One region of the Paraburkholderia sp. 35.1 genome, then DNA from elsewhere that is predicted to be linked to it. Evidence: riboswitches for the same ligand, from Rfam matches in the RefSeq annotation. Region 1 holds a riboswitch; each other region holds the start of a gene.
The links. A riboswitch is a leader RNA that binds a small molecule or an ion and turns the genes downstream of it on or off. The one in region 1 is predicted to bind cobalamin.
Positions count from the first base shown of each region.

Region 1 (7,490 bases):
GGCACGACGAGACCGACGAAGCCGATCGTGCCCGCGGTCGTCACCGCCGCGGCCGCCGCCAGCGACGCGACCAGGTACACACGCAAACGCAGCGGCATCACGGCGACGCCCAACGCCTGAGCGGCCGCGTCGCCGCGCAGCAACACGTTCAGACGCGGCGCGGCCGGCACGATCGCGAGCAGCACGAGCGCGAGCGCCATCAGCGCGGTCCACGGCAGCGCGCCGCCGTTGAGGTCGCCGGTGAGCCAGAACAGCATGCCGCGCAGACGGCTGTCGGGCGCGAGATTGAGCAGCAGCGTGATCAGCGCGCCCCACCCGGCCGCGATCACCGCGCCGGTCAATAGCAAACGGGGCGACGTGTCCTGCGGCTCGCCGCGCCATAGCTCGCGACGCGCGAGGCCGAGCACCAGCAGGATCGACACGAACGCACCCGCGAATGCGCTCGCATCGACGAGCCACCATGCGCCGCCCGCAATCATCGCAACGAGCGCGAACGTCGCCGCGCCGCCCGACACGCCGAGCACGTATGGCTCGGCCAGCGGATTGCGCAGCAGCACCTGCAGCAGCGCGCCGGCGAGCGCGAGCAACGCGCCGCACGCGAAGCCCGCGAGCGCGCGCGGCAAACGCAACGTACGCACGATTTCGCCGGCGAGATCGTCGCTGCCCGTGCCGCCGAACGTGTGCGTCGGCACGAGCGCCGCAAGCACGCGCGACGGCGCGAGCGGCACGCTGCCAAGCACCAGCGAGGCGCCGAGCACCGCGATGGCGGCGAACGCGAGGCCGAGCCAGATCGCGGCCGCGCGTTTCGCGTTCATCGGGCGCGGCGTCGCCATCGCGGCACGCAGCGAAGCGGACGCGCGACTCATCCGCGTGCGCTCACGCATGCGGCCACCCCGGCGCGCGCGTCACTGCTGCTGCCAGCCGAGCGTGAGATACGCACCGCGTCGCGGCGAGTTATACGAGTAGGCCGTTTCATAATCCTTGTTGAACAGATTGTCGATTTGCGCACTGACGTACCAAGCTTTGGTGACGTTGTAGCGCGCCGACAGATTCACGATGCCATAACCGCCGAGGTTGCCGGTGCTATCGGTGCGCGGACCGCTGACGATCCACTCGCCGCCAACCCGCCAGCCACCGATGCTGCGGTTCACCGCGAACGACCCGAACCGACGCGCGCGCCGCACGAGGTCGGTACCGTTGTCGAGATCGACCGGGTTCTGCAGCGTCACCGTTGCGCGCACGTCGGTCTTGCCGACATGACCGCTCCACGATCCCTCGAGTCCCTGCACCTTCGCACGGCCGACGTTCTCCGCGAGGTAGATGCCGGGGATCGTCTGCACGTAGTCGATCAGATTCGTATAGCGCGTCTGGAATGCGTTCAGTCGCATCACGCCGAGCGCATCGGTCGCGTACTGCAAACCGGCTTCGACCGAATGACTGCGCTCGGGTTGGATCGACGGGTTGCCGCTGATCGGATAGTACAGATCGTCGAAGCTCGGCGCGCGGAACGCATCCGAATAGCTTGCGGTTACCTTCCAGCGCGACGTGATGTCGAATCCGTAGCCGAGATAGTAACTGTTCGCCCCACCGAAATCGGAGTACTGGTCGCGTCGCACGTTGGCCTGAATCTGGTTGCGGCCGAAGCGCGCGCTGTAGCCCGCGAAGACCGAATCGACGCGACGGTCGGGCGCGGCGAACGTGTCGGAGTCGAGCGTCTGGTCGAGATGCTCGTAGCCGAGTTGCAGCTTCTGGTTCGCGGCGAGCGCGAAATCGTTCTGCCACGTGTACTGGCGATTGTCGGTATCGAAGCGGCCGTTGTAGATGCCATTGGTGTTCGACACGCTGCGGTCGTCGCCCTCGGCGAGCGTGACGTGGGTGGTCCACCAGTCGGTCAGCTTGCCGTTCGCGAATACCGACACCTGACGCACCTTGCTATAGAGATTGTTCAGATCGGTGGGCTCGCCGTACGCATTGTCGTAGCTGTTGTCGTTGTTCGACTGGAAGTAGCTGACGCCCGCGTCCCACCTGTCGGTGAACTTGTGACGCAGCGACGCGCTGATGCTCTCGTTCAGATTGCCGTTTGCGTTCGGATTCGCGTTCGGCGCCTCGAGCGGATCGAGCGACGAAAAGCCGTCGTCCTTCGTGCGCGCGAGCGAAATATTGAAAGTCGTGCGGCCGTCCTGATCGAGCGCGCCGTTCACGCCGGCTGTTTGCGTCTGCGTGCGATAGCTGCCGTAGCCGACCGAAAAATTGAAACGCGGCGGATGATCGCCGCCGTCTTTCGTGAACACCTGCACGACGCCACCGATCGCGCCCGAGCCATACAACGCCGACACGTTGCCGTTCACCACTTCGACGTGATCGACCTGATCGAGCGGAATCTGTGCGAGTTGAGCTGAGCCGAGACTCACCGAATCGACGCGCACGCCGTCGATCAGCAGCAGCGATTGCGTTGACGATGCGCCGCGCAGAAAGAGGCTCGCGGTCGAACCGGGGCCACCCGTGCGCGAGATTTGCGCGCCTGGCGCGAGTTGCAACAGGCCGGGCAGATCGGTCGCGGTCGTGTCGGCGATGTCTTGCTGATCGAACTGCGTGGTCTGCGGAATCGCATCACGCAACGCTTGCGGTCCGCGTTGCGCGGTCACGACGATCGGCGACAGCACGTTGCCCGATGCATCGGCGGAGGCGGCATTGGCAGCGATTGCAGCGTTTGCGGCGGTAGCATCCGTGGCGGACGATGAAGACGAATACGGCGTCGCGGACGCGGATGCAGGCTCGGCGCTTTGCGCATGCACGACGAGCGGCAGGCTCGCGAACGCGAGCAGCGTTGCGCGGGCGATGGGGGACAGCATGGGATGACATTCCTGTGGATAGCGTGCGCGGCCTGCTTCCCCGCAGGCCGACGCGTCACGAGGCGTCCCCTTGTTCAACGTTTTCGCGGGGGACGTCCCTCTTTTCTGGCCGGTATCCGGGCTACGACACATCGATCCCGCCTTCCCACGCGTGACGCGCAGTGGCACACTCGCACGTTGAACTTCCAACCTTGCGACCAGGACCGACCTGCATGAGCACATCACATGCGGTCGCTTACCGTTGCGGGGGCAGCGCAGGTTCGCGCATCCGGTTTTGGCACCGCGCGCGTCCTGCTTCCCGTTTAACTGCGCGCGCCGAGAAGCGCGCGCGGGCACCAGAGTGCGGGAAGTTTACGAGCGGCCTCGCGGGGCGTCAAGAAAGGTCAACCGGAGCGCAATCGGTTCTGTTGAATGCAGGTTATTGTCCGATGGATTACCGGTTTTTTACCTTATGGTCGACGACACGACACGCAACGAACCTGCACGTAGCGATGCTGTTACGTCTCGAAACGAGACAATTGTCGGAACCTGTAATATTCCGCGCTAAAATGCGATGTCTTTAGAGGACGCAGCACATGCTCACCGAACTCGAATCACTCTCCCAGAACATCGGCAAGCTGATTGCGATCAGCCAGCGCCACAACGAAGCGCGGCTCGCGCTCGAAGAGCAGCTCGCGCAAACGCGTGCCGAAGTGCAAGCCACGCATGCGGAACTCGCGCAATTGCGCGAAGAGCGCGACGCACTGCAGGCGGAACGCGACGCGCTGTCCGCCAAGATCGACGACGCTCAGGTGCGCCTGAATGCCATTCTCGAAAAATTGCCGCGCGCACGCGCGAGCAGCGAACCGGATAACCAGCTCGATCTGCTCGAGTCCGCCCAGCCCGGACACGAGGAAGCGGAAAGCGACGTGAGCCGACACGGAGAAAGCGCATGACCACCAAGCAGATCGAAGTATCGATTCTCGAAGTACCCTATCGTCTCGCCTGCTCGCCGGAAACGGAAGGCGCGCTGCTCGAGGCGGTCGCGCGCGTCGACGCCGAGATGAAGAAAATCCGCAGCGGCAGCAACGTGCGCGGCACCGATCGCATCGCGGTGATGGCTGCGCTGTCGCTGGCATCGGAACTGCTTAAGCTGCAAAGCAGCGTGCGACACGGAGAAGCATTTCCCGCTGAAGAAATCCGGCGTACAATGCAGCAAATGAACGAACAGCTAGGTACTGTGATCGAGCAGTACAGCTTGCAGTAAGCAGTAGTGGGCCGGTTTCGAATCGGTCACGTGTTGAACGGTTTGGGTTGTAGCTTCATCGGTTTAGCTTCCCTGCCTGGTTCGCCAAGGTCATACATTCCTTGAACCAATGCCATGTGCACGGTTGCGGAAATTTGTAGCACGGGTGTGCGCGTCACTCAGTCTGATGTACCCGAAGTGTTGCTAACTGCGACCAATTCTGAACCCTCGGTTCAGGATGCCGGCCTAGCGGCTAAGGCGGGGACCTTATCTGGAACGGCATCGGACTTCGGTTCGATGCCGTTTTTCTTTGGTCGTCGTTTTTTCGTTTGAGCGCCTTTTTCAGGGGCTTTTCCGTACGCGCCTGCTGTTGTTGCGCTTCGTTCAATCTCACACGCTCACTCCGATTCATGCGCTACTGGCTGATGAAGTCCGAACCGGACGAAGCAAGCATCGACGACCTCGCCAACGCACCTCATCGCACCTTGCCGTGGACCGGCGTACGCAACTATCAGGCGCGCAACTTCATGCGCGACGTGATGCAGGTCGGCGACGGCGTGCTCTTCTATCATTCGAGCTGTCCGGAGCCCGGCATCGCGGGCATCGCGGAGGTCTCGTCGAGCGCGTATCCGGACCCTACGCAGTTCGATAAAAAGAGTCCGTACTACGACGCGAAATCGTCGCCGGAAACGCCGCGCTGGATGCTCGTCGACGTCGTGTTCAAGAAGAAAATCGGGCTGATTCCGCTTGCCGCGCTGCGCGAGCATGCCGAATTGCAGGACATGCGCGTGCTCGCCAAAGGCAACCGCCTGTCGATCACGCCGGTGACCGAAGCCGAATGGCGCTTCATCATTAAACAGCTGGTTTAAGGGCGAACGCGCGACGCGGCACGTGTCGTGATCGCATCCAGGTCATCGTTTCCGATGCGGCGGCGAAGCACTAATTGGGGAACCAAGCGTCGGTAAAACGCGCCTAATCGGTCGACGAAAGCGTGAACTCGAACCGGCCGCTCGACGGCAAGCCGATGCATTCGCCAGCGCATCCGTCAAACCGCGCGCCACCACCCGGCGCTCGCGTCGAACGTGCACAACCTGTTCAAACAAGGATTCCAGTCATGACGACAAAAACCGCGCGGTCCCTCGCACTTGCGCTCGCCTTGGGCGCGCCTGTGGCACTCGCACTGAACCCTGCGCCCGCTCGAGCGCAGACCATGATGCCGCAGCCTTCGGGCGTGCTGTCGCTGAATGCGCAGGCGAGCGCGGAAGTCCCGCAGGACGAAGTCGAAATCACGCTGTTTTACGAGCAGGAAGCGAGCGAGCCGTCGTCGCTGACGTCGACGCTGAACGAACGCGCCGACGCGGCATTGCAGAAAGCGCGCGGCGTCAGCGGCGTGACCGCGCGCTCGGGCGCGTTCTCGATCTTCCCGTCGACGGACCGCGACGGACGCATCACGACGTGGCGCGGCCGCACGGAAGTCGTGCTCGAATCGCGCGACTTCGCCGCGGCATCGAAGCTCGCCGGACAGATGGCATCGATCATGCAGGTTGGCAACGTGCGTTTCTCGCTGTCGCCGCAAGCGCAGCGCGCGGCCGAACAGCGGCTCAGCGGCGAGGCGATCAAATCGTTTCGCGAGCAGGCCGCGGCGTCCTCGCAGGCGTTCGGCTTTAGCAGCTATTCGATCCGCGAGGTCAACGTGAGTCACAGCGGCGTGATGCCGCGTCCGATGATGATGATGAGCGCACGCGCGATGGGCGCCGACGCGAAGAGCGCGCCGCTGTCGCTCGAAGGCGGCACGTCGACGGTGACGGTCAACGTGTCGGGGTCGGTGCAGATGAAGTGACGCGCAAGCGCAAGCCCAAACAGAAAACGCCACGGCATCCATCGATGCCGTGGCGTTTTTTCATGCAACACTCGCTACGCTAGCCGAGCGCCGCTCAGTTCGCGCCAACCGCCTGCGCCTGCTCGCGACGCCCACGGCGATACGCCCACACCATCAGGCCGATGCCCGCGAGAATCATGGGCAGCGAGAGCCATTGACCCATCGACAGCCCCATCGCGAGCAGGCCGAGGAAATCGTCCGGCTCGCGCGCGAATTCGACCGTGAAGCGCGCCAGGCCGTAGCCGATCAGGAACATCGCGGAAATCGCGCCGAGCGGCTTCGGTTTGCGCGAGAAAAAGATCAGCACGAAGAACAGCGCCACGCCTTCGAGCGCGATCTCGTACAGCTCCGACGGATGTCGCGGCAGCATGTGATATTGCGCGAACACTTCGTTCAGATGCCATTGCGCGGCCAGTTGCGGATGCGCGGCGAGCCATGTGGCGTCGTCAGGCGCGGCGCCGGGAAACAGCATCGCCCACGGCGCCGACGGATCGGTCACGCGGCCCCACAGCTCGCCGTTGATGAAGTTGCCGAGGCGCCCCGCCGCGAGGCCCGTGGGCACCATCGGCGCGACGAAGTCGGTGACTTGCAGCCACGAGCGCTTGCGCTGATAAGCGAACAGCATCATCGCGATCGTCACGCCGAGAAAGCCGCCGTGAAACGACATGCCGCCTTCCCACACCTTGAAGATGTCGAGCGGATGGGCGAAATAAAAGCTCGCCTTGTAGAACAGCACATAGCCGAGCCGGCCGCCGAGGATCGTACCTAGCACGCCGTAGAACAGCATGTCGTCGATATCCTTCGCGGTCCAGCCTTGCGCGGCGACGTACGGCAGCCGCAGCCGCAACCGGGCAACGACGATCGCCGCGACGAACGCGACGAGGTACATCAAGCCATACCAGCGCACGGCGAGCGGCCCCAGATGGATGGCGACGGGGTCGAAATTGGGGTGAATGAGCATCGTGTAGTTATGGGCAGTTCAGGTTCGAAAGCAGTTTTTACAGGGAATCAGAAGCGGGATCTAGACACGTGACGCGACGCTCGCCGCATGCGCGCGCACGATGTCGATGAAGCCCGCCAGCACCGGGCTGACCTCGTCGGTGCGCCAGACGAGGCCCGTCTCGATCGCGGGCACCGACTCGGACAGCGGCCGGTACACGACGCCCGTGCGCCGCAGGTTACGCAACGATTGCGGCACCAGCGCGACGCCCATGCCGGCCGACACGAGACTCACGATGGTCTGCATCTGGATCGCCTCCTGGCCGATCCGTGGCGCGAGGCCGGCAACGCCGTAGCAATCCATAATGATGTCATAAAAGCCTGGCGCGAGACGTCTTGGGAAGATCACGAGCGGCGCGTCGGCGACATCGCGCAGGCTGACGGGCATCTCGAGCCATTCGGCGGCGGGGTCTTCGGCGGCGCTGCCCTTGCCGTTTGCGTTCACGCTGCCCCGCAAGCCTTGCGCCATCTCCGTCGACATCGCGATCACGAGCGGCTCGCGCGCGATCGGCAGCCACGACAACTGCGCCGCATG
Region 1 is NZ_JBNDMJ010000003.1:2,704,374-2,711,863, reverse strand. It holds gene OKW27_RS32670 (FecCD family ABC transporter permease) at 1-866, opposite strand, end outside; gene OKW27_RS32665 (TonB-dependent receptor domain-containing protein) at 906-2,852, opposite strand; cobalamin riboswitch at 2,943-3,207, opposite strand; gene OKW27_RS32660 (ATPase) at 3,428-3,787, shown strand; gene OKW27_RS32655 (cell division protein ZapA) at 3,784-4,098, shown strand; RNA gene ssrS (6S RNA) at 4,165-4,346, shown strand; gene OKW27_RS32645 (EVE domain-containing protein) at 4,488-4,946, shown strand; gene OKW27_RS32640 (SIMPL domain-containing protein) at 5,192-5,917, shown strand; gene lgt (prolipoprotein diacylglyceryl transferase) at 6,012-6,917, opposite strand; gene OKW27_RS32630 (LysR family transcriptional regulator) at 6,978-7,490, opposite strand, start outside.

Region 2 (7,490 bases), 820 kb from region 1:
CGGGCTCGCCGCGAGGTTGAATCGCGTTCGGCAAATCGCTTGACAGGTCGGAATCTGTCGCTATAATTGCGGTCTTTGCTGTTCATCACCTGCCCAGGTGGCGAAATTGGTAGACGCACTAGGTTCAGGTCCTAGCGGTGGCAACACTGTGGAGGTTCGAGTCCTCTCTTGGGCACCAGATTCAAAAGTAGAGCCGCCTTTTGGCGGCTCTCTTTTTTTGTAAGGCCTGGTAGTCGAAATCGTTGTTTGTGTTTCGATTGCCGGATCAGCAGGACGGTGGTTCAGTAGCGATTGCATTACTTCGCTGCGCGTTCAACCGAGCGGATGAGAAAAGCAAGTTTGTTTGAAGCAGGAATTGACAAACTTAATCATCTTGCTAAAATAGCCGTCTAGCTTGAAGACGTGCCCAGGTGGCGGAATTGGTAGACGCACTAGGTTCAGGTCCTAGCGGTGGCAACACCGTGGAGGTTCGAGTCCTCTCCTGGGCACCATAAAAATAGATCCAGATCAATTAGTTGATGACGTTTGTGAAAAAGCCCGCTTTGCGGGCTTTTTGTTTTTGAAAGCGCCTGGAAGGTATATGCGTTCCACTAGAAGGCAATGTCGAATGAGTACGTTTTCGAGTACACGAAAGTTCGAGCTCCGGAAAACGTACTCACCGCACGCCTGGCATCTTTCCCTCCCCGATAACCGGGCACCACACATGAGGCAAAGTTTGTCCTTCACCACTTTGCCGCTCTATGCCGCATGGCCCACACCGTGCGTCACAAAAGATCGCTGACGAGTTACTGCGCCGGCCTGGCGATCCCGACAATATGCGCCTTAATCTCGTCGCGATCGTAAATTTGAGTTCAGCACAAATTCTTCTGCGTGGTCGCCCCCGTTCACCGACAGGGCTCCTTTGGCAGCAAGCGAGCGTAGGGAACCTGAGGGTTGTGGCTGCCTGGCAGGTTCTCGGTTGCGAGGCACACCAGGCCGACCATGTTCGAATCCGCAGCGGACCGCGCACGGCCCGCGGGCAGCCTGGTCACACCGGCCCTTGGCACGCGAGCGCATCGACCACACGATTTCGCCGCTGAAAACGAATCGATGCGTCGTCTGGCACGGGCGCTGCCCGCCTCGGACGGCGCCATGCTGCAGACGCTCTCCAGACATGGCGCTCGATCTGTGCGAGGCGGGCAGCGCCGGCATCGGCCTGCTGGAACGCAACAGTGACGGCCCCTCAGCCTTCAGATGGATCGCGGTTCCAGGCGCGTGCGTTGGCCTACAGAAACGCCTTGTTAGAGGCTCGCGCCGGCTTTGGGCACGACGTGCATCGCGAGGTCGAATGGGCCGCTCACGACCCACACCGCCCGCATTCAACGCTGAACTTCGTCAGGCTGCCTCACACCTGTTTAGCAGCGCGAGACCTGGGCGTCCGTTACGCACATGAGAGAAGGTTTCGCCGACGGCTTTCCGCTTCAACGGCCTTTAATAGAGAAAGACTCGGCTTGCGCTGCTGTTACTGTTTTGCCGCCCGCGGAGCATCAGGATATAGAGTTTTTCAGGTTTCGGATCCAGCGACGAACTTCTCAATTGCGTCCTTCACCTTCTCGATCCAGCCGCCGATTCCCGTGAACCCCGCCATCCGTGTCCTGAGCCCCAGTGCAAGCATCATCTCCGTCAGATTCGAATCGTTGCTGACCGCCCTGGCCGGCGCACGCGCGAACGTCACATCGCGGTTGCAGCTGCGCACGGTAACCGGATAACGGTCAGCCTGTGCGTACGATGCGGCTACGCAAAAAATGGTGGCCGCCGTCGCGCGCCAGAGGGAAGTCTTCCTTTTCGTCATGTCCCGGACTCCGGTCCTGTAATCAGCGTGATGCGCGGACGTCCCGTCACCGGGTGCCGGTCGACAAGCGCATCGACGCCATACACCGTCTTCAGCAAGGGCTCGGTTAGTACCGCCTGCGGCGCGCCGCACGCGACGATCTCACCCGAGGCAATCACGTACAGCCGGTCGCAGAACGCAGCGGCGAGATTCAGGTCATGAATCGTGGCCAACGTGGTGATCCGCTGCCGCCGCACGAGGCCGAGCAGCTCGATCTGATGCCGCGGATCGAGATGATTGGTCGGCTCGTCGAGCATCAGCACACGCGGCTGCTGCACCAGTGCACGGGCCAGCAGCGCGCGTTGCCGTTCGCCGCCCGACAGCGAAGCGAACGGCCGCTGCCGGTGCGCATCGAGTTCGACATCGTGCAGCGCGGCGTCGACGAGCGCGGTGTCCACGGCGGTGTCGCCGTCGAGCAGCCCCTTGTGCGGCGTACGGCCCATCGCGACGACCTCTTCCACCGTCAGGCCGAAGTCGTCGGGCGGGTCCTGCTGTACCACCGCGATGCGTTGCGCCGCCCAGCGCCCGGACTTGACCCAGACGTCGTCGCCGTCCAGCCTGACGGCGCCGCTGTGCGGCCTTGCGTAACGGAACGCACACCGCAGCAGGCTCGTCTTGCCGCTGCCGTTGGGTCCGATCAGGCCGACGAATTCGCCCGGCTGCACTTCGAGCACGATCCGCCGCAACAGGCTCTCGCCGTCGTCCGGGCGTCTCGCGTCCCGCGACGGCGGCGACCAGCCTAGCTCTTCGATATGCAGTGAGGTCATGGCTTTGCCGATCAATGAGGCTAGAAAGTCATCGTCGCGGTGACCCACCCCGAGCGCGGCGCGCCGAGCAGCCATTCGGTGCCGTCGTTCTGCGTGGAGACCGCATAGGTCCGGTTGGTCAGGTTGCGCAGATAGAGCGCGAGCGTCAGGTTGCGCGTTGCGCGCCACGACGCGGACGCATCGACCAGTGTGTACGACGGAATCGACACGCTGTTCGCGTTGTCGCCGAAGCGCCGTCCGACATACTGCACCCCGGCTCCCGCGCGCCAGCCAGGCGCGAACGCCCAGTCGAGCCACACGTTCGCGGTCTGCTCGGGGATGTTGTAGGGCACGTTGCCCGCGCGCGACACGCTCTGGCCATCGACCGCCTCGTCGAAATCGTCGTACCGCGCGCGCAGCAGCGCCGCGTTCGCCTCGACCGACCAGCCGCCGCCCAGCCGCAGCGCGCCCGACCATTCGACGCCGCGCGACGACTGCCGGCCGACCTGCTCGCTCAGGTCCGGGTTCAGCGGATCGGTGCTCACGAGGTTACGCTTCACGATCTGGTACACCGCGAAGGTCCACGATCCGCGGCCGCCGAGCACTTCCTGCTTGACACCCGCCTCCCACTGCTGACCGGTCGACAGCGTGAACTGACTGTTCGATTGCGACAGCGTAATCAGCGAACTGACGCCGTCGGTGCCGGTCGTGTACTGACCGTACACGGACAGTGTCGGCGTGAGCGAGAACACAAGGCCCGTGCGCCATCCTGTATGGGCGAACGTCCTGTCGAACGACGACGCCGCAGTCGTGGCAGTCGCGAACGTGTCGCGATGCAAGTCGATATGGTCGTAACGCAGGCCACTCACCCACGCGAGCCGCTCGGTCAGCTCGAACCGGTCCTCTGCAAAAAGGGACGCCTGATGCGTGACGGTGCGAAACGCGGGCACGGTCGAATCGGGACTGTCGAACACGCCCGGATCGAAACCGAATGCCGGCACGATCGACGAGCCGCCGTATGGTGAATTGCTTGTATCGACAAACGAGATCACATTGAAGTCCGCGCCGACGACCAGCCGGTTCTGATGGCCCCATGCACGCCCGTCGATCGTCGTGTCGAGCTGGTCGCCGATCTGCCGCTGATGATGGAGGATCTCGATGTAATCGCTGCGCAACACATCGCCATCCGGCTGCAGGGCGTAGCTCTCGCTATCGTGCCAGTGGCGGTTGGTCAGCAAATAATAGAGCTGGTTGCGCACCGTGATGCCAGGCATGGCGTGCCACTTCGCGTTCAGCCGCGTCCACTGGTCGTAATAGGAGATCGCGGAATCGGCGACGTTGTAGTTCTGGTAGCGGAACGCCGGATTGAGCGCACCGTCGAGCACCGGAATCCCGAAATAGCGCGCCGGCTTCTGGCGGCCGTAGTCGTAGTCGAGTGTGAATGACAAGGTCGGATCGACGTCGAGCCGCAATGCGCCGCCGAGCGCCGTGGTATGCGAATCGCCGCGCGGTACCCAGCCGTTCGAGCGGTCATCGCTCACGTAAAAGCGGTATGACAGCATGGGCCCGAGCGCGCCCGTCGTATCGAGCGCCACGCGCTTCTCGCCATAGGCGCCCGCGCCGATCTGGACCGTGGTCGCGTAGTCGCGCTGCGGCGCCTTCGGCACGACGTTGATCACGCCGCCGATGCCACCCTCACCGTAGAGCACCGACGCCGGACCGCGCAGCACCTCGATCCGGTCGACCGACCACGTATCGAACGGAAAGGTCACCGTGCCTGCGCCAGGATACATGCGCGTGCCGTCATAGAGCGTCGTGATCGACTCCGGCCCGCTGAAGCCGCGCACCGAGACCGACGTGCCGCCATTGCCGGGTGCCGCGTCGGTGGCAAATCCGGCCGCACGCGTAATGGCCTCGTTGACCGTGGTGTCGCCGCGCACCTGAATCTGCTCACCGGTGAGCGTCTCGACGCTCGCCGGCGTATCGAGGCTCGACAGTCCAAGCCGGCTGCCGGTACGGATCGGCGTGCTCAGGTCCGGTGTATCCGTATGGCCCGATGCCTGGACCTTAACAGCCGGCAGCGTCTGTGCCGGCTCCTGCGCAGATTGCGTGCTGTCTGCCGCCGGGCCGCTGCCGTCATCAGCAAACGCGGACGACGAGCCGATCAGCCACGCGCAGCCGAGCATCCCTGCTGTGAGCTGACGGCTGCGGCGTCGCTGCGTTCGCGACGGCGAAAGGATCGAGATTTTCTTCATTGTCCTGCTCTCTTTTCTTTTTTCTCTGGCGCTACCGTATGCGGTGCGCCTGTTTTTTATGCGCTCGACACACGTGCCTATCCACCATGTCATCGACGCAGTGAAACACCGCACGATTGCCGGAAACACGAACCAGGCATGCCGTGCTGACCGGCGACACTTACCGGGTCAACACAAACGACGGGAGAAAAAGAGGAAGCAACGGGCAGCCGATGCCCGGTGGACACTGACGATGCAGGTCATGGCGGTTCTCCTGGGGTTTCGCGCCCCATGACAGGTGAAGGAAGACAAGGCCCAGGTCTGACTCCCGGTTTCAGGAAACCGGTCACAGTGGCGCGACCGCGCTGGATTTGCACCAGCTTCCGGGCTTTGCGTGCGCAATTCTAATCGATCGCACACTCAATTCCCCCGCGCCGCGGCCTGGCTAGCGCATGCCTGCCCGTGCAGGCTGCCCGCTTCACGTCCGGGTCATCGCGCCAGCGGTCGGATCGCCCGCGATTTCGGCAGAACGATATCTAACCCGCATCGTAAACGCAACACAGTTGCGATAATTAGAAAAGGGAACGCTATACTTGAGTCTGCTTCACCGCATACATTCCTGCATTCATGCCCCGCCTGATCCAGATCCGACGCAGTCCCATCCATGGCAAGGGTGTCTTTGCCGTTGCCGACATGCCGCGCGGCATGCGCATCATCGAATACAGGGGGGCGCGCATTACCCACCCCGCAGCACGACGCCAGCATCCCGTCAACGCCGAAGACCCGTTCCACACCTTTCTGTTTGCGCTGGGTGACGGCCGCTACTGCATTGATGCGGGCACCGGCGGGAACGCCGCCCGCTGGATCAATCATCGTTGCGCACCGAACTGCGAGGCGGTTGAAGACTACGACCGCCAGGGGATCCTGCGCGTGTACCTCCATGCCGCCGCAGTGAACGATGGAACGAGCTGTGTCATGGCTGTACCCGGCTTGATTTTGCGCTGCTCGATCCAGCCTTCGATGGTCGCCAGCCGGTCACGCCAGCGCGTCGCCGCGCCGACCCGGCAGGCTGGGCCCGTGACGTCGACCGCCTCGCCGCGCTGTTCGACGACTATCGGCCGCGCATCGTCTTCTGCCCGCACGAGCGTGATGGCTCTGCGACGCACATCGGTGTCCACTGGCTCGTATGTGACGCCCTGCAGCACCATACCCACGCCGTCTGGCTTGCGCAGACAGAATTCTGGGGCACGCTTGAGCAGCCCAACACGCTCGTCGAACTCGACAGCTCGATCGTCGCGACCATGATCGAGGCGTTGACCTGTCACCATGGTGAAATTGCCCGCAACCCCTATCACCTGCGCCTGATGTCATGGCTCGCGGACAGCGTGCGACGCGGTGGCGAGGCTGTGTTCGGTGCCGGAATGCAACCGCCGTCCTTCGCCTTCGGCGCGTTGTACCGGCTCGAGCGCTCGGCAGGCGGCCGGCAGACGGCAGTCGGGCGTCCGATGGCCATCGCTGCGGAGGATGGCCTGCAACCGCTGTTCGACCAGGGCATGCCGCCAGGTCCATGACGACGACCATACGACACGCGTGGCCTTGCCCGCGCGGGACGATGTATCATTCCATCATTGGACAGTTGCATCCACGGTCATCCATGCCTACCCGCCACTCTCCGCGCAAACATCCACCACACGCTCCTACCGACTGGCCATCGCGCCTGCGCGAGGCGGGGCTGCGCTCCACCGCGCTTACCGTTGCCGTGCTCGAGCGCCTGGAGGGCGCCGAACAGCCCCGTTCGCACGAAGAACTCGCCCGCGATCTGGGCGCCGCTACAGGCGCGGGAAAAGTGGATCGCGTGACCCTCTACCGGATCCTCGACCGGCTAACTGCCGTTGGCCTGCTCACCCGAATCCAGGGATCTGACCGGGCCTGGCGCCATGCAATCGCAGAGCACGAGACCTCCACTGGTTATTTCGAGTGCGATCATTGCCACAACATTTCTGCGCTTCCGGAAGATCCGGAACTGGCCGGTGTGCTCGCCCGGATAGAGCGCAAGCTTAGCCGCCGCGGCGTTCATAGCACGAACTCTGCCGTCACGATTCACGGTACCTGCCGCGACTGCTCGACCCACGGCGTGTGAGCACGCAAGATCATTGCACCTGATTCGGCGGGTCCGAAATCAGGTTATTAACGCCACTTTGTTGCATTAATAACCAACCCTGCTACCATGGGATTTTCCGCTGGCGCCCGCCGTACCCATGACCTCGCCGATTCCCCAGAGCTTCGATGACTGGCAGCACTGCATTGAGCACGAGTGCGGCATCACGCTGACGCCGGCGTTCATCCAGGCACGGCTGGCCGTACTCGGCGACCCCGACAATGCCGAGACACAGCGGTTTGCGCGGCTCTACGGCGAAGTGCACCTGCAAAGGGTGCTGGGCTGGTTTGCTGCCGCGCTGGAAAACACGTCACTTCGGGCATGATGCATCGGGTGTGACATAAACATCCGTCACCGAAGTCGAGGAAGGTCGCTCGCTCTCGCCCAGATTTGGCCCTGATGGACTGATTCCCTGCGTCGTCAGTGATGCGGGCCGGGACGACGTCCTGATGGTCGGCTATATGAACCGGGAAGCCCTTGCG
Region 2 is NZ_JBNDMJ010000003.1:3,522,989-3,530,478, reverse strand. It holds tRNA gene OKW27_RS36505 (tRNA-Leu) at 92-178, shown strand; tRNA gene OKW27_RS36500 (tRNA-Leu) at 405-491, shown strand; partial or broken gene OKW27_RS36495 (ABC transporter substrate-binding protein) at 1,598-1,756, opposite strand; gene OKW27_RS36490 (ABC transporter ATP-binding protein) at 1,828-2,637, opposite strand; gene OKW27_RS36485 (TonB-dependent receptor) at 2,658-4,871, opposite strand; cobalamin riboswitch at 5,146-5,289, opposite strand; partial or broken gene OKW27_RS36480 (SET domain-containing protein) at 5,478-5,708, shown strand; gene OKW27_RS36475 (hypothetical protein) at 5,756-6,178, opposite strand; gene OKW27_RS36470 (hypothetical protein) at 6,152-6,421, shown strand; gene OKW27_RS36465 (Fur family transcriptional regulator) at 6,463-6,990, shown strand; gene OKW27_RS36460 (hypothetical protein) at 7,109-7,333, shown strand; partial or broken gene hisI (phosphoribosyl-AMP cyclohydrolase) at 7,380-7,490, shown strand, end outside.
Region 2: another riboswitch for cobalamin. It lies ahead of OKW27_RS36485 (TonB-dependent receptor); the one in region 1 lies ahead of OKW27_RS32665 (TonB-dependent receptor domain-containing protein).

Region 3 (7,490 bases), on a different contig from region 1:
TGCGCCTTCACACCTTGCTCGCGATACGGATGCTTGATCGCGCGCATTTCGGTGACGAGGTCGGCAGCTTCGATCAGCGCGTCCGGCGCATGGCGTCCGGTCACGACGACATGCAACATCTGCGCACGCGCGTTGATCACCGCGAGCACTTCGTCGAGCGGCAGGTATTCGTACTTCAGCACGGTGTTCAGCTCGTCGAGGATCACCATCTGGTAGTCGCCGCTTTCGATCATCCGCCGCGCTTCGTTCCAGCCTTTGCGCGCTGTCGCCATGTCGGCCTCGCGGTTCTGCGTGTTCCACGTGTAGCCGTCGCCCATCGTGACGAAATCGCATTGCGCGATCGCGCCGAGGAAATCGCGCTCCGACGTATGCAGCGCGCCCTTGATGAACTGCACGACGCCGAGCCGCATGCCGTGGCCGAGCACCCGCACGGCCATGCCGAACGCGGCCGTGCTCTTGCCCTTGCCGGTGCCGGTGTTGACGATCAGCAGGCCTTTTTCGACGGTCGCGCCGGCCTGCTTCTTTTCGTGGCCTTCGCGGCGGCGTTCGGTCATGCGTTGATGCGATTCCGGATCGGTTTTCATCGAGGGTCCTGGTTTTGAGAGGCGGGATGGGATGGGGGCGCGTCGCTAAGGGCAGCGTCGTTCGCCGCTGCGATCGCCACCGTGATGCCGGCGTGCGCGGTCTTGCGTACGATCAGACGCGCGTTTTGCGCGGTTGTGGTGGAGTCCGGCGCCGTTGCCGCCAGCAGCGCGCACGGCTCGCACACACCATCGACGCCGAGATGCGCGTGTGCCGCCGCCGACGGCGACGCGACCGGTACCGCGGCGATCTGCTCGCGGCTGAACAGTTGCAGCGGCAGCTGATGACGTGAGCAGAATTCGAGCAGACCGGCTTCGTTGGCTTTGGTGTCGATCGTCGCGATCGCGCGGATCTGCTCGAAGGCATTCGATCCGAGCGCTGCGCGGACGGCGGCTTCGATCTCAGCGGCTTTGCTGTGCAAGCGGCAACCGATGCCGACGCTCAGCGTTTTGATCGCGCGTGCGAGTCCGTGTCGTGTCGCGCTCGCTGCCAGTTCGTGAGCAACGCCGGCGTCGCGTTTGGCCGCATCACGCGCCAGTGCGAGCGACGCCACAGCGCCGATCACGACGATCGCCGGCGAGCCGAGCCCCGCGCGCGCCACCGCCTCGGCGAACTCGCGAAGCGGCGCGAGCACATGACGCTGCTCAGGCCGCGTCGCCGACTCGATCGCCGCGCACGGCGTGTCGGCGGACATGCCGGCAGCGAGCAATGCGCGGGCGATCTCGCCGAGCCGGCGCATGCCCATGTAGATCACCAGCGTCATGCGCGTCGCGGCGAGCGCGGCCCAGTCCGGTTCGCCACTGCCGGCGCCGTGGCCGGTGACGAACACGACGCCCTGCGCGTGATCACGATGCGTGACCGCGATACCGAGCGCCGCGGGCGCCGCGATGCCGGCCGTGATGCCGTTGATCACGTCGACTTCGATACCCGCGGCCTGTAGCGCCTGCAACTCTTCGCCGCCGCGGCCGAACACGAACGGATCACCGCCCTTGAGCCGCGCGACGCTGCGCCCCGCGCGCAGATGCCCGAGCATTTGCGCGACGATGTCGGCTTGCGGCGTCGACGGATGGCCGCCGCGTTTGCCGACGTACAGGACTTGCGCGTCGGTGCGCGCGAACTGCAGCACGTCGGGATTCACCAGATCGTCGACGAGCACGACATCGGCCTGCGCGAGCGCACGGGTGGCCTTCAGCGTGATCAGTTCGACGTCGCCGGGACCGGCGCCGATCAGCCAGGCGCGCGTCATCGCGGCGTGCATGGCGCGCGCCATGCGGTGATGGAAGAAGAGACGCGGCGTGCGACAGCGCGCGCGGCGGTGAATATAGTGGTCATGCGCAACTGCGAATCCGGGCACGCGCGATGCCGCGCTGCTACGCCTTCACATCCGTTCCCCGCGGATTCCGGCGGCCGGCGGCGCCGCGTGACGCACGGATGCAATGCGGCACCGCCTCCGCGTCTGGCCGGTATCCGGGCTGGCGGCCTCATGCGCTTCGCCTTCCCGTCCCGGTTTGTGGATTCGCGGGACAGTGGCATCAAAAAACGCATGCGCGGCACGTCGGAATCGAAGGCGAATCGAATCGCGCGCCGCAGGTCGCTTACCGTTGCGGGGACAGCACAGGTTGAACGCGCGAGGCGCTGCCTGTTTCCCGTTTAACTGCACACGCGAGCGCATGTGCGGGCACCAAACGCGCGCATACGATAGCACATGGCGCCTTGCCGGATAAGCCTCGGCGGCGCTTTCCGGCTCGGTGCGTTGCTTGACTGCGCAAGGCCGCGGGCCTACACTCGCACGCACTTTGGGTGCTCGCGTGCGCGCTCGTGCGCATGCAGTTAAACGGGAAACAGGGAGCCACCTGCTCTGGAGCGGCTAACCTGTGCTGTCCCCGCAACGGTAAGCGAAAAGCGGTTCCGGCTTGATAGCCGGGCACCGCAGTGCCGGCTTCGATGTCCTCGCGCAAGCTCGCGTGGACATTTCACCACTGGACGAGAAACCACTCGGCCGGGAAGGGGAAGCGGCGCTTTCGCCAGCCCGGATACCGGCCCAACGAAGCAGAACGACCGCCGCGGGGATGCGGCGGCGCGTTCATGACCTCAGTTCCGCTTTCTGTATTTCCGTTGTCGCGGCAATGCCGTCGTTCGTCCCCGTGTCTGGTAATCGCCGGTACTGCTGCGCGTGCTTCATTCGCTCCATTCGCCAGCCGACGCGGACCCACGCGCGGACTTTCCGGCATACCGATCAACGCCAAGGGATGGACCTCACGATGCAAACTCAATTGCGCAAGATCCCCGTCACGATCGTCACGGGCTTTCTCGGCAGCGGCAAAACCACGCTGCTGCGGCACATTCTTCAGCATGCGGGCGGCAAGCGCATCGCGGTGATCGTCAACGAGTTCGGCGAGCTCGGCATCGACGGCGAAATCCTCAGGGGCTGCGGCATCGGTTGCGATGAAAACGGCGTCGAGACTGAAGGACAATTGTATGAACTCGCGAACGGTTGTTTGTGCTGCACCGTGCAGGAAGAATTTTTCCCGGTGATGGAAAAGCTCGCGGAGCGCCGCGACGAACTCGATCACGTGCTGATCGAAACGTCGGGGCTCGCCTTGCCGAAGCCGCTTGTGCAGGCGTTCAACTGGCCGCAGATCCGCAACGGCTTCACGGTCGACGCGGTGGTGACGGTGGTGGACGGCCCGGCCGCCGCGAGCGGCCAGTTCGCCGATAACCCGCTCGCCGTCGATGCGCAGCGCAAGGCCGATCCGAATCTCGATCACGAGTCGCCGCTGCATGAGCTGTTCGAAGACCAGTTGTCGGCGGCCGACCTGGTGATTCTGAACAAGACCGATCTGATCGACGACGCGCGGCAGCACGAGGTCGAAGCCGCGATCCGCGCGGAGATTGCGCCGCAGGTGAAGATCGTGCGCGCGCAGCAGGGGCGGCTCGACCTGCATACGCTGCTGGGCCTCGAAGCGGCGTCGGAAGAGACGATCCACCTGCGTCATGACCACCACGGTTCCGCCGACGACCCCGATCATCACCACGATGAATTCGATTCGGTCGTCGTGCAGGCATCGGTACCGTCGCGCGACGCGGCGCTCGCCGCCTTGCAGGCGCTCGTCGAAACCCACACGATTTACCGTGTCAAAGGCTTCGCGGCACTGCAGGGCGCGGCTATGCGTCTCGTGATCCAGGGCGTGGGCCGGCGCTTCGAGAGCTACTTCGACCGGCGCTGGCAAGCGGGTGAAAATGGCGACGGCGCGTTGAGCCGCTTCGTGCTGATCGGCGCAGACCTCGACCAACACGCGCTGCAACAGGCGTTCGACGCGGCGCTCGGCGCGACGTCGAACGCGACGGCATAAACGGGCGCACCAGCATGCATCTGCTGCGCACGACGCCGGGCGGCTTCGTCGACGATACGCAGGGCGTGATCCGCATCGATCAGCAGCCCGCCGAGATCGTCGTGCTCAGTTCCGCCGACACCACGCTGTCGCTGCTCGCGAGCGTAGTGCCGCGTCTCGGCGACGGCTTTCCGAGCGTGCGGCTCGCGAACGTCACGTATCTGCGTCAGCCTGCCTCGGTCGATTTCTATCTGGACGACGTGTTGCAGCATGCGCGCGTGGTCGTCGTCGATCATCTCGGCGGCGAAACGTATTGGCCGTACGGCATCGAGCAGGTGGTCGCGCTCGCGCAGCGCAAACAGCAAACACTCGCGATGTTTTCCGGCGATCTGCAGGAAGACCCGAACCTGCTCGCGCGCAGCACTGCGAGCGCCGAGTTGTGTCAGCAGCTGTGGCGCTATCTGCGCGAGGGCGGTCCGCAGAACGCCGAGGCGTTTTTGCGCTGCGTCGCGTATCGCGCGCTCGACTGGGGGCGCGAACCCGATCCGCCGCGCGCGTTGCCGGCCGCGTCGCTGTATCACCCTGAGCGCGATACCCCCATCGTCGCCGACTGGCAGGCGCGTTGGCGGCAAGACGCGCCGGTCGTCGCGATTCTGTTCTACAAGGCGCATCTGCAGGCCGCCAATACCGCGGTGTTCGATGCGCTGATCGACGCGCTCGAAGCGCAAGGGCTCAATCCGCTGCCGCTCGCGATCACGTCGCTGAAGGATGCGCTGAGCCGCGATGTCGTGCAGTCGCTGTGCGCGCAACATGGTGTCGCGCTCGTGCTGAACACGACCGCGTTCGCCGCTTCCGCGATCGACGACCCGGAGCCGCTCGCGCTCGCCGGCGACGCGCCGGTGTTTCAGGTGATCCTGAGCGGCGGCAATCGCGAAGACTGGCTGAAGGACAACCACGGCCTCAATTCGCGCGACATCGCGATGCATATCGCGCTGCCCGAAGTGGACGGGCGCATCATCACGCGCGCGATCAGCTTCAAGGGGCTCGCGTATCGCTGTTCGCATACGCAGGTCGACGTGGTCCGCTATCAGCCCGACCTCGAACGGGTGCGCTTTCTCGCCGAGCTGAGCCGGCGCTGGTGCCGTTTGCGTTCGCTCGATAACGCCGACAAAAAAGTCGCGTTGATTCTCGCCAACTATCCGATGAGCGAAGGGCGCATCGGCAATGGCGTCGGGCTCGATACGCCGGCGTCGGTGGTCGGCATTCTGTCGATGCTGCGCGATGAAGGTTATGGTGTCGGCGAATTGCCCGAAAACGGCGACGCGTTGTTGAACAGGCTGACCGAAGGCGTGACCAACGATCCGGTCGTACGCGATCTGCGTCCGGCCCTGCAAAGCCTCGCACTCGACGACTATCTCGCGCATTTCAACGCGTTGCCGGCGAGCGCGCGCGACGCGTTGAACGCGCGCTGGGGCAAGCCCGAGCAGGACCCCACGCTACGGCGCGGCCGCTTCATGATCGCCGGCTGGCGCTGCGGCCTGGTGTTCGTCGGCATTCAGCCTGCGCGTTCGCGCGAGCACGGCGACTACGCGAGCTATCACGATGCGGAGCTCGTACCGCCGCACGCATACCTCGCGTTCTATTTCTGGCTGCGCCATCAGTTCGGCATCGACGCGGTCGTGCACGTCGGCAAGCACGGCAACCTGGAATGGCTGCCGGGCAAAAGCGTCGCCTTGAGCGACGCGTGCTGGCCCGATCTGATTCTCGGACCGATGCCGCATCTGTATCCGTTCATCGTCAACGATCCGGGCGAGGGCAGCCAGGCGAAGCGGCGCGCGCAGGCGGTGATCATCGATCATCTGATGCCACCGCTTACACGCGCCGAAAACTATGGGCCGCTGCAGGACCTCGAACGCCAGGTCGACGAATACTACGAGGCATTGATGGTCGATTCGCGTCGCGCGAAGCTCTTGCGTCGCACGATTCTGACGACGATCGTCGAGCATCGGCTGCACGAAGAGCTGAGTCTCGCGGCGCCGAACCGACAGGACGATGAAGACGCGCTGCTCACACGCGTCGATGCGTGGCTGTGCGAGCTGAAGGAAGCGCAGATTCGCGATGGCCTGCATACGTTCGGGCAGTCGCCGCGGGGCGTGCAGCGGCGCGACACGCTGCTCGCGCTCGGGCGCTTTCCGGTCGGAGATGGGCAGGGCGGCAAGGCGGGGCTCGTCGACGCGTTGGCGCGCGATCTGCGCATCGATCATCGGTTCGACCCGTTGACGGTGGATTGGGCCGCCGCATGGGACGGCCCGCGACCCGAGGTATTGCAGCGGGTCAGCGATGCGCCGTGGCGACATTACGGCGATACGCGCGAGCGGTTGGAATTGCTCGCGGGCGAGCTGTTGCGCGGTGTCTGCGATGTCGATTGCGATGATGCGGATCGTTCGCAGGCCGTCCCCGTAGCCGACGAAAGTCTGCTGCAAGCGGCACAGGTGATCGCACGCCTGCGCGACGACGTGCTGCCGCGTCTCGACGCCTGCGGCCCGCAGGAAATGACGCAGTTGAAGCGTGGCCTCGAAGGACGTTTCGTGCCGCCAGGTCCGAGCGGTTCGCCGTCGCGCGGTCGGCCCGACGTGCTGCCCACCGGCCGCAACTTCTATTCGGTCGACACGCGCGCGGTGCCGACGCAAGCCGCGTGGGCACTCGGCCTGAAATCGGCGCAGCAACTGATCGAGCGGCATCTGCAGGAGCACGGCGATTATCCCCGCGCGATCGGCCTGTCGGTCTGGGGCACCGCGACGATGCGCACCGGCGGCGACGATATCGCGCAGGCGCTCGCGCTGCTCGGCGTGCGGCCGAAATGGGCGCCGGGCAGCCACCGTGTGACGGACTTCGAGATCATGCCGATCGACGCGTTCGATCGGCCGCGTATCGACGTCACGTTGCGCGTATCCGGTTTCTTTCGCGATGCGTTCGCGAACGTGATGCATCTGTTCGATGCGGCCGTGCAAGCGGTGGCCGAACTCGACGAGCCCGCGGAGCTGAATCCGATTCGCGCGCGCGTGCAGCGCGAACGCGATGCGTTGATCGCGCGCGGCATGGACCCGGTCGAAGCGCGCAAGCGCGCCGGCTGGCGCGTGTTCAGCGCGCGGCCGGGCACGTACGGCGCGGGTCTGCAGCAGATGATCGACTCGCGCCAATGGCAGACCGACGCCGATCTCGCGAACGCGTATCAGGCATGGGGCGGATATGCGTACGCGCAGAAGAGCGCGGGCGAGGAGGCGCATCAAGCGTTTGGCACGCGCCTCGCAGTGATGGACCTCGTGCTGCAGAACCAGGACAACCGCGAGCACGACGTGCTCGATTCGAACGACTACTACCAGTTTCAGGGCGGCATGGTCGCGGCGGTGCGGCATCTGGCAGGTCGGCAGCCGCGCGTCTATCACGCGGATCACAGCAATCCGGCCGCGCCGCGCGTGCGGACGTTGCAGGAGGAGATCGCGCGCGTGATCCGCTCGCGCGTGGTCAATCCGAAATGGCTCGACGGCGTGAAGCGCCACGGCTACAAGGGCGCGG
Region 3 is NZ_JBNDMJ010000002.1:1,960,188-1,967,677, reverse strand. It holds gene cobO (cob(I)yrinic acid a,c-diamide adenosyltransferase) at 1-584, opposite strand, end outside; gene OKW27_RS14980 (cobalamin biosynthesis protein) at 581-1,015, opposite strand; partial or broken gene cobA (uroporphyrinogen-III C-methyltransferase) at 1,091-1,828, opposite strand; cobalamin riboswitch at 2,024-2,283, opposite strand; cobalamin riboswitch at 2,364-2,641, shown strand; gene cobW (cobalamin biosynthesis protein CobW) at 2,844-3,935, shown strand; gene cobN (cobaltochelatase subunit CobN) at 3,950-7,490, shown strand, end outside.
Region 3: another riboswitch for cobalamin. It lies ahead of cobW (cobalamin biosynthesis protein CobW); the one in region 1 lies ahead of OKW27_RS32665 (TonB-dependent receptor domain-containing protein).

Region 4 (7,490 bases), on a different contig from region 1:
CGGTTACTTAGATGTTTCAGTTCACCGCGTTCGCCTCACGCAGCCTATGGATTCAGCTACGGATACTCCATTAGGAGTGGGTTTCCCCATTCGGACATCTCCGGATCAATGCTCGTTTGCCAGCTCCCCGGAGCTTTTCGCAGGCTACCGCGTCCTTCATCGCCTGTGATCGCCAAGGCATCCACCACATGCACTTGTTCGCTTGACCCTATAACGGGTGTGTCTCTGTGTCGACCCACGCTAGCGCTTTAGCGCTTACGTGGGTCCCATCCCCGCAGGGGATAGACGCACTCGCTACAGGTTGAGTATTCGTGTTGCGCCGTATTCCAAAGCAATCTTTCGATCACCTTTAAAATACATCGATACAATCACAACCCTGATTCACCTACTCCGCACCCATCTCCAGGTGCCTTTCGTGAATCTCTTTACTACTTCTTCCTGATTGTTAAAGAACGGCAGCCGGTATGAAGCCTGTGCCTCATACCGCTCTGACTGGCTCAATCGCCAATGCAAAGTACTCAGCATCACTTCGTGCTGAACCCTTGGCATTGAGGATTGGTGGAGGATGACGGGATCGAACCGACGACCCCCTGCTTGCAAAGCAGGTGCTCTCCCAGCTGAGCTAATCCCCCAGTCTCACAGATACTCCAGCGGCCCCAGCCCTTCAGCTCACCAGACAAGACACTGGTGGGTCTGGATGGATTCGAACCATCGACCCCCGCCTTATCAAGACGGTGCTCTAACCGGCTGAGCTACAGACCCCTGAGCCTGCCTGCGTTTCTTCTAACCACAGCCGATAAGCGTGAGCACTTGAGTGCAATGAATGCACAGCTCTGGAAAGGAGGTGATCCAGCCGCACCTTCCGATACGGCTACCTTGTTACGACTTCACCCCAGTCATGAATCCTACCGTGGTGACCGTCCTCCTTGCGGTTAGACTAGCCACTTCTGGTAAAACCCACTCCCATGGTGTGACGGGCGGTGTGTACAAGACCCGGGAACGTATTCACCGCGGCATGCTGATCCGCGATTACTAGCGATTCCAGCTTCACGCACCCGAGTTGCAGAGTGCGATCCGGACTACGATCGGTTTTCTGGGATTGGCTCCACCTCGCGGCTTGGCAACCCTCTGTTCCGACCATTGTATGACGTGTGAAGCCCTACCCATAAGGGCCATGAGGACTTGACGTCATCCCCACCTTCCTCCGGTTTGTCACCGGCAGTCTCCCTGGAGTGCTCTTGCGTAGCAACTAGGGACAAGGGTTGCGCTCGTTGCGGGACTTAACCCAACATCTCACGACACGAGCTGACGACAGCCATGCAGCACCTGTGTTATGGCTCCCTTTCGGGCACTCCCGCCTCTCGGCAGGATTCCATACATGTCAAGGGTAGGTAAGGTTTTTCGCGTTGCATCGAATTAATCCACATCATCCACCGCTTGTGCGGGTCCCCGTCAATTCCTTTGAGTTTTAATCTTGCGACCGTACTCCCCAGGCGGTCAACTTCACGCGTTAGCTACGTTACCAAGCCAATGAAGGCCCGACAACCAGTTGACATCGTTTAGGGCGTGGACTACCAGGGTATCTAATCCTGTTTGCTCCCCACGCTTTCGTGCATGAGCGTCAGTATTGGCCCAGGGGGCTGCCTTCGCCATCGGTGTTCCTCCACATCTCTACGCATTTCACTGCTACACGTGGAATTCCACCCCCCTCTGCCATACTCCAGCGCTGCAGTCACCAATGCAGTTCCCAGGTTAAGCCCGGGGATTTCACATCGGTCTTACAGCACCGCCTGCGCACGCTTTACGCCCAGTAATTCCGATTAACGCTCGCACCCTACGTATTACCGCGGCTGCTGGCACGTAGTTAGCCGGTGCTTATTCTTCCGGTACCGTCATCCCTCACGGATATTAGCCACAAGGTTTTCTTTCCGGACAAAAGTGCTTTACAACCCGAAGGCCTTCTTCACACACGCGGCATTGCTGGATCAGGCTTGCGCCCATTGTCCAAAATTCCCCACTGCTGCCTCCCGTAGGAGTCTGGGCCGTGTCTCAGTCCCAGTGTGGCTGGTCGTCCTCTCAGACCAGCTACAGATCGTCGGCTTGGTAGGCCTTTACCCCACCAACTACCTAATCTGCCATCGGCCGCCCCTTGAGCGCGAGGTCCCGAAAGATCCCCCGCTTTCCTCTCCCGAGCGTATGCGGTATTAATCCGGCTTTCGCCGGGCTATCCCCCACTCCAGGACACGTTCCGATGTATTACTCACCCGTTCGCCACTCGCCACCAGACCGAAGTCCGTGCTGCCGTTCGACTTGCATGTGTAAGGCATGCCGCCAGCGTTCAATCTGAGCCAGGATCAAACTCTTCAGTTCAAACCTGTTACTGTGTTCGGGCTCTCTCGAACCCGGTCGCTCACTCAACGTACTGACGATGATTGATCCGTCTTTCGACAGACAAACCTTCCTCTAATACTGTGTGAGGCTTCTGATACTTCTGCCTGACAGCAGACTCCGGAGAATCCGCCGCCGCATTCCGCATCAAGCGCCCACACTTATCGACTGTTAGTTTTTAAAGATCGGTCCGCCAAACCCGCCGCGCCTGAACCACCACTACCCGGCACTGCTTCGTTTGCGTCGCTGCGTCTGCAGCAGAGAAACGAGATTATGGAGAGCGGTCGACAACACGTCAATACCCTTCTCACAATTTATTTTAAAAAGTTGAAGAGCTTAAAAATTGAGCAGTGCCGCGTGCAACCTGAATTAGTTAGGCTTCCAATTGAATTCTCCGGAGCGCCGCGGCGAAAGGGAGAGATGAGTGGAGTTGCGAAAAGCCGTTAAGCAGCTTTTCCACAGAAAATGTTCGCAAGGCTGTGGATAACCACTCCACAACTGCGCCAAGTACTTGATGCAAAACCATTCTCGCGCGTTGCGCGCGAGAATGGCCGCTTGCGCGGCCGCGTGTCACCGTCACCATCAGGCGGACTTCATCGTCACCCGCGCATTCGTACGCATAAAAGCGCTGCGCTCGACCATCGCGCCAAACAGCAGCCCGATCGTCGTCCACATGACCACCTGCATGCCGATCGCCGCGACGCGGAACTTCCACAGCAGCACAGCCGGGAACGCGGCCGGCACTTCATTGATGACCGGCATCGACAGTTGCACGGCCGCGATGACCACGACGAACACGAGCCCCGCGACGATCGAACCGTTCCACGCACCCAGCTTCGCCGCCGCGCGACGCCGCACCTTCAGCGAAAACACCATCGTCGCGAGCGAAATCGCGATCATCAGAAAGAACAGGCCCGTGCGCGTGCCGATCGTCTCCGGATCACCGACCGACGGCGGATTGGCCGGATACTTGATATTCGGCACGATCACGAGCGTGATGAACGCGCCAAGCGCGAGCCACGCGGACAGCGCGCGCACGCTCAACGTCCCCGCGCGTCCATACGCATACGCAAACACCAGCGAGAACAGGCCGCCAAATGCCGCGCCATACGTGACCACGCCAGTCAGCAGGCCGAGGCCAGCCTGCGTCTGACGGCTCACGATTTCGGGCTCGGGCGCCTCGCCGCGCGCGGCGGCCGCTTTTTCTTCGAATGAAATGGCCTGATCGACCTGTGGTTCGCCGACGATTCGCGCGAACGCGAACGTGAGCGAGCCCGCGACGATGCCCGCGAGCATCCCGCGCACCAACAATTTACCTACCATGTCGAACTCCGTTAGTGGCAGGGAAAGCCGAGCAGATGGCGGCCGTCGTGCACGAACTCATGCATGTACATGCCGGGCACGAGCGACGTCGCGCCCTGTTCCGCACCAACGAAGTAAAGCGCGAGCAACAGCAGCAAGCCGCCGAACACGACCCATGGCAGCAGTTCGCGTAAAGGAATGGGAGTGGGCTGGGCTGCCGGTTGCGCGGCGCGATCAAGAACAGCTTCGGTCATGATGGACATCTCCTGGGGTGACGCGCCCCGAAAGTCGATTGCAGAGGAATGGTGCGAAGCTCGGGTCTGGCTTTCGGCTCTTGTGGATTGCAATGCCGATTACAGTGGCGCGACCGCGCCGGGCTCTCACCGGCTTCCGTGCTTCGCAGTGTCAGTATTCTACGCGCTAAACTGCGGCTTCCGTGACGGCGAGGGCTACCTCGCAACGCGCGCCGCGAGGCGATGAAACCACGCAGGCAAGTACGAATGAGGCGCCAACGCAAAGAATGGATACGCGACTATTACTGGTGAGCCACGCGGCAACGGCCGCGCAGCGCGCGGGCCGCTTCCCTGACGACGATCCGCTCGACGCGCGCGGTCGCGCCGAAGCCGTAGCGGCGCGACCGCGTCTCGCGCTTCCCGCCCACGGCGCGGTGTTCACCAGCCCCGCCGCCAGCGCGCGCGAAACGGCCGCCGCGCTCGGTCTGAGCGCCACGCCTGCCGACGCATTGGTGGATATCGACTATGGCAAATGGCGCGGCCAGCGCCTCGCGGCCATTGCCGACGCAACGCCCCGCGAACTCGCCGCCTGGACACGCGAGCCCGACACCGCGCCGCCCGGCGGCGAATCGTTCGGTCAACTCGTGCAGCGGGTTGGAGAGTGGCTCGACGCGCAGCAGGCAGACGTGCGTTCATGCAATGCCGTCAACGAAGCAAGCTTCGCGGCCTCTGCGCAAGGTCGAACCATCGTCGCCATCACCCACGCGACTCTACTGCGAGCGGCAATCGTGCACGCCCTCGGCGCATCGCCAACCGTGTTCTGTCGCATCGAGATCGCGCCGCTGTCGGTCGTCGAATTACGCCACTCGCGACGCGGCTGGTCGTGGCGCCCGGCCGCCACCGCCTGAACGCCAGCGCCTGAACGGCACCGCCGCTTACCTGCCCGACACCACGAGCCGCAACCGGTTGGACCCCTCGGGCGTCAGCGTGATTTCGGTGCGTCGATCCTTCGCGCCGAGATAAAAGTGCTGACGTCCCGGCGAATTCTGATCGTGCGTTGCATCGGGCAGGCACGACGCGACATCTGCCGCGACCGCTTCCAATGCATCCGCGTTCGAGCCCGCCGCCTGATGCGGCGTCCACGTGCACTGGAAACTTCGATGCGCGGCCGAACATTGCGCGTCATCGCCATAAGGTTGCGCAACGCCTTTGCCGTCGTCGGGTGTCAGCGAGGCGAAGCCGTCCGGCGCCGCGGCCACGATCCGTTTGAGCGCACCGCAAGGTCTGGGGCTATCGTCGGCGGATGCACTGACCGGCAGCAGCGCAACGAGCGATGCCGCGGTAAGCGCGATAGCCGAAAGTCGATAGGTTTTCATGGTGTGCGTGAAGCTTCCAAAGTGCTGCTGAAGAAAAACTCGCAGCGAGCCACCTTTAATAGCACGCTTCATGCCCATGCGCGCGAGGCCCGAGCACGCAGGCAATGCACGACGGCACACAAATTGCATAGCGCCATACCGGCCGCGACATCGCGCCCGTTTCGATCAAAGCCACTGCCGCCGTCATTTCAACCATCATGTCGACCACTACCGCCGCCCCTACCCCCGCCCGCATATCGTCGGGCATCGAAGGCATCGACGACATCCTCGGCGGTGGTCTTACGCCGAACCGCATGTACCTCGTGGAGGGTGTGCCAGGCACGGGTAAGACCACCCTCGCGTTGCAATTCTTACTCGAGGGCCTGCACGAAGGGCAGACCGGCCTTTATATCGCGCTGTCCGAAACCCGTGCTGAACTGCTCGCGATCGGCGCGAGCCATGGCTGGGATCTGAGCCGTTTCACGATACTGGAGCAACTGCCCGAAGAAGGGCTCGAACCGCAATACGAACAGACCGTGCTGCACCCGGCCGAAGTCGAACTCGGCGAAAGCGTGCGCAACGTAATCGAGCACGTCGACGAACTGAAGCCGGCGCGCGTCGTCCTGGACAGCCTGTCCGAACTGCGTCTGCTGGCGGAGAACCCATTGCGCTACCGTCGGCAGATTCTCGCGCTCAAGCACCATTTCTCGACGCGCGAATGCACGGTGCTGCTGCTCGACGACACGTCGGCCAGCACCTCCGGCATTCAGCTTCACAGCATCGTGCACGGCGTGATCAGCCTCGAAAACGTCGCTCATGATTACGGCGGCAATCGCCGCCGTCTGCGCATCGCGAAGATGCGCGGCATCAAGTTCCGCGAGGGCTATCACGACTTCACGCTCAACACCGGCGGTCTGCGCGTCTATCCGCGTCTGGTCGCCGCCGAGCATCGCAGCGAATTCGGCACGAGCCCGATGAGCACCGGCACGCCCGGCCTCGACGCGCTGCTCGGCGGTGGCCTCGTCCCCGGCACCAATTCGCTGATCATCGGCCCGTCGGGGGTCGGCAAAACCACCACCGTCGTGTCGTGCCTGCTTGCCGCACTCGAGCGCGGCGAGCGTTGCGCGTACTACATATTCGACGAAACGCTCAGCACGCTGGTCACACGCTGCGCGACGCTCGGCATGGATCTCGCGCCGCACGTCGAAAGCGGTCTGCTGATGCTGCGCCAGATCGATCCCGCGGAAATCTCGCCGGGCGAGCTGTCGAGCGACGTGCGCAACGCGGTCGAAAACGAGCACGTGCGCTATGTCGCGGTCGACAGCCTGAACGCCTATCTGCAGGCGATGCCCGGCGAGCGCTACCTGCTGCTGCACATGCACGAATTGCTCGGCTATCTGAATCAGCAGGGCGTGGTCACGATGCTCGTGCTCGGGCAGCACGGCATCATCGGCGAAGTGCAGACCGAGGTCGACGTCAGTTATCTGAGCGACGTGGTCGTGCTGTTCCGCTATTTCGAGCACCGCGGCGAAGTGCTGACGGCAATAACCGCCGTCAAGAGCCGCGCGAACGATCATGAACGCACGATCCGCCAGTTCCGCCTCGGCACCGAAGGCGTCGAGGTCGGCGAAGCGCTGCGCGACTTCGAGGGCGTGCTGTCGGGCCTGCCCTCGTATCGCGGCAGCACCGCGATGCTCGGCGCGACGAACCATCTGATCGATATGTCAGGACAGTGAGCGATGGAGCAGCGTGTCCTCATCCTCGCACCGTTCGGCCGCGACGCCGAAGTGATCACCGCCGTTCTGCACAATGACGCACGCGCCTGCGTGACCTGCGACGACGCCGACGCGCTCACCACCGAGCTCGACGTCGGCGCGGGCACCGCGCTGCTCACCGAGGAAGCGCTCGCGAACGGCCACGGCTCGAGCCTCTATGCGTGGCTCGAACGGCAGCCCGCATGGTCCGACTTCCCGTTCATCCTGCTCGCCGCCCGCAGCATCGGCCATCGATCCGCGCGCGGGCTCGAAGTGCTCGAACGGCTCGGCAACGTAGTGGTGCTCGAACGTCCGCTCAATTCGGAAACGTTGCGGCGCGCGGTCGTGTCGTCGTTGCGGGCCCGCGGACGGCAATATGAGTCGCGAAGGCTGCTTGCCGAGCGCATCGAGGCACAGGACGCGCTGGAGCAGCTGAACGATTCGCTGGAAAGCCGCAT
Region 4 is NZ_JBNDMJ010000002.1:242,509-249,998, forward strand. It holds rRNA gene OKW27_RS06960 (23S ribosomal RNA) at 1-208, opposite strand, end outside; tRNA gene OKW27_RS06965 (tRNA-Ala) at 557-632, opposite strand; tRNA gene OKW27_RS06970 (tRNA-Ile) at 686-762, opposite strand; rRNA gene OKW27_RS06975 (16S ribosomal RNA) at 838-2,370, opposite strand; gene OKW27_RS06980 (CbtA family protein) at 2,971-3,711, opposite strand; gene OKW27_RS06985 (CbtB domain-containing protein) at 3,723-3,944, opposite strand; cobalamin riboswitch at 3,985-4,130, opposite strand; gene OKW27_RS06990 (histidine phosphatase family protein) at 4,211-4,831, shown strand; gene OKW27_RS06995 (hypothetical protein) at 4,859-5,299, opposite strand; gene OKW27_RS07000 (ATPase domain-containing protein) at 5,497-7,014, shown strand; gene OKW27_RS07005 (ATP-binding protein) at 7,018-7,490, shown strand, end outside.
Region 4: another riboswitch for cobalamin. It lies ahead of OKW27_RS06985 (CbtB domain-containing protein); the one in region 1 lies ahead of OKW27_RS32665 (TonB-dependent receptor domain-containing protein).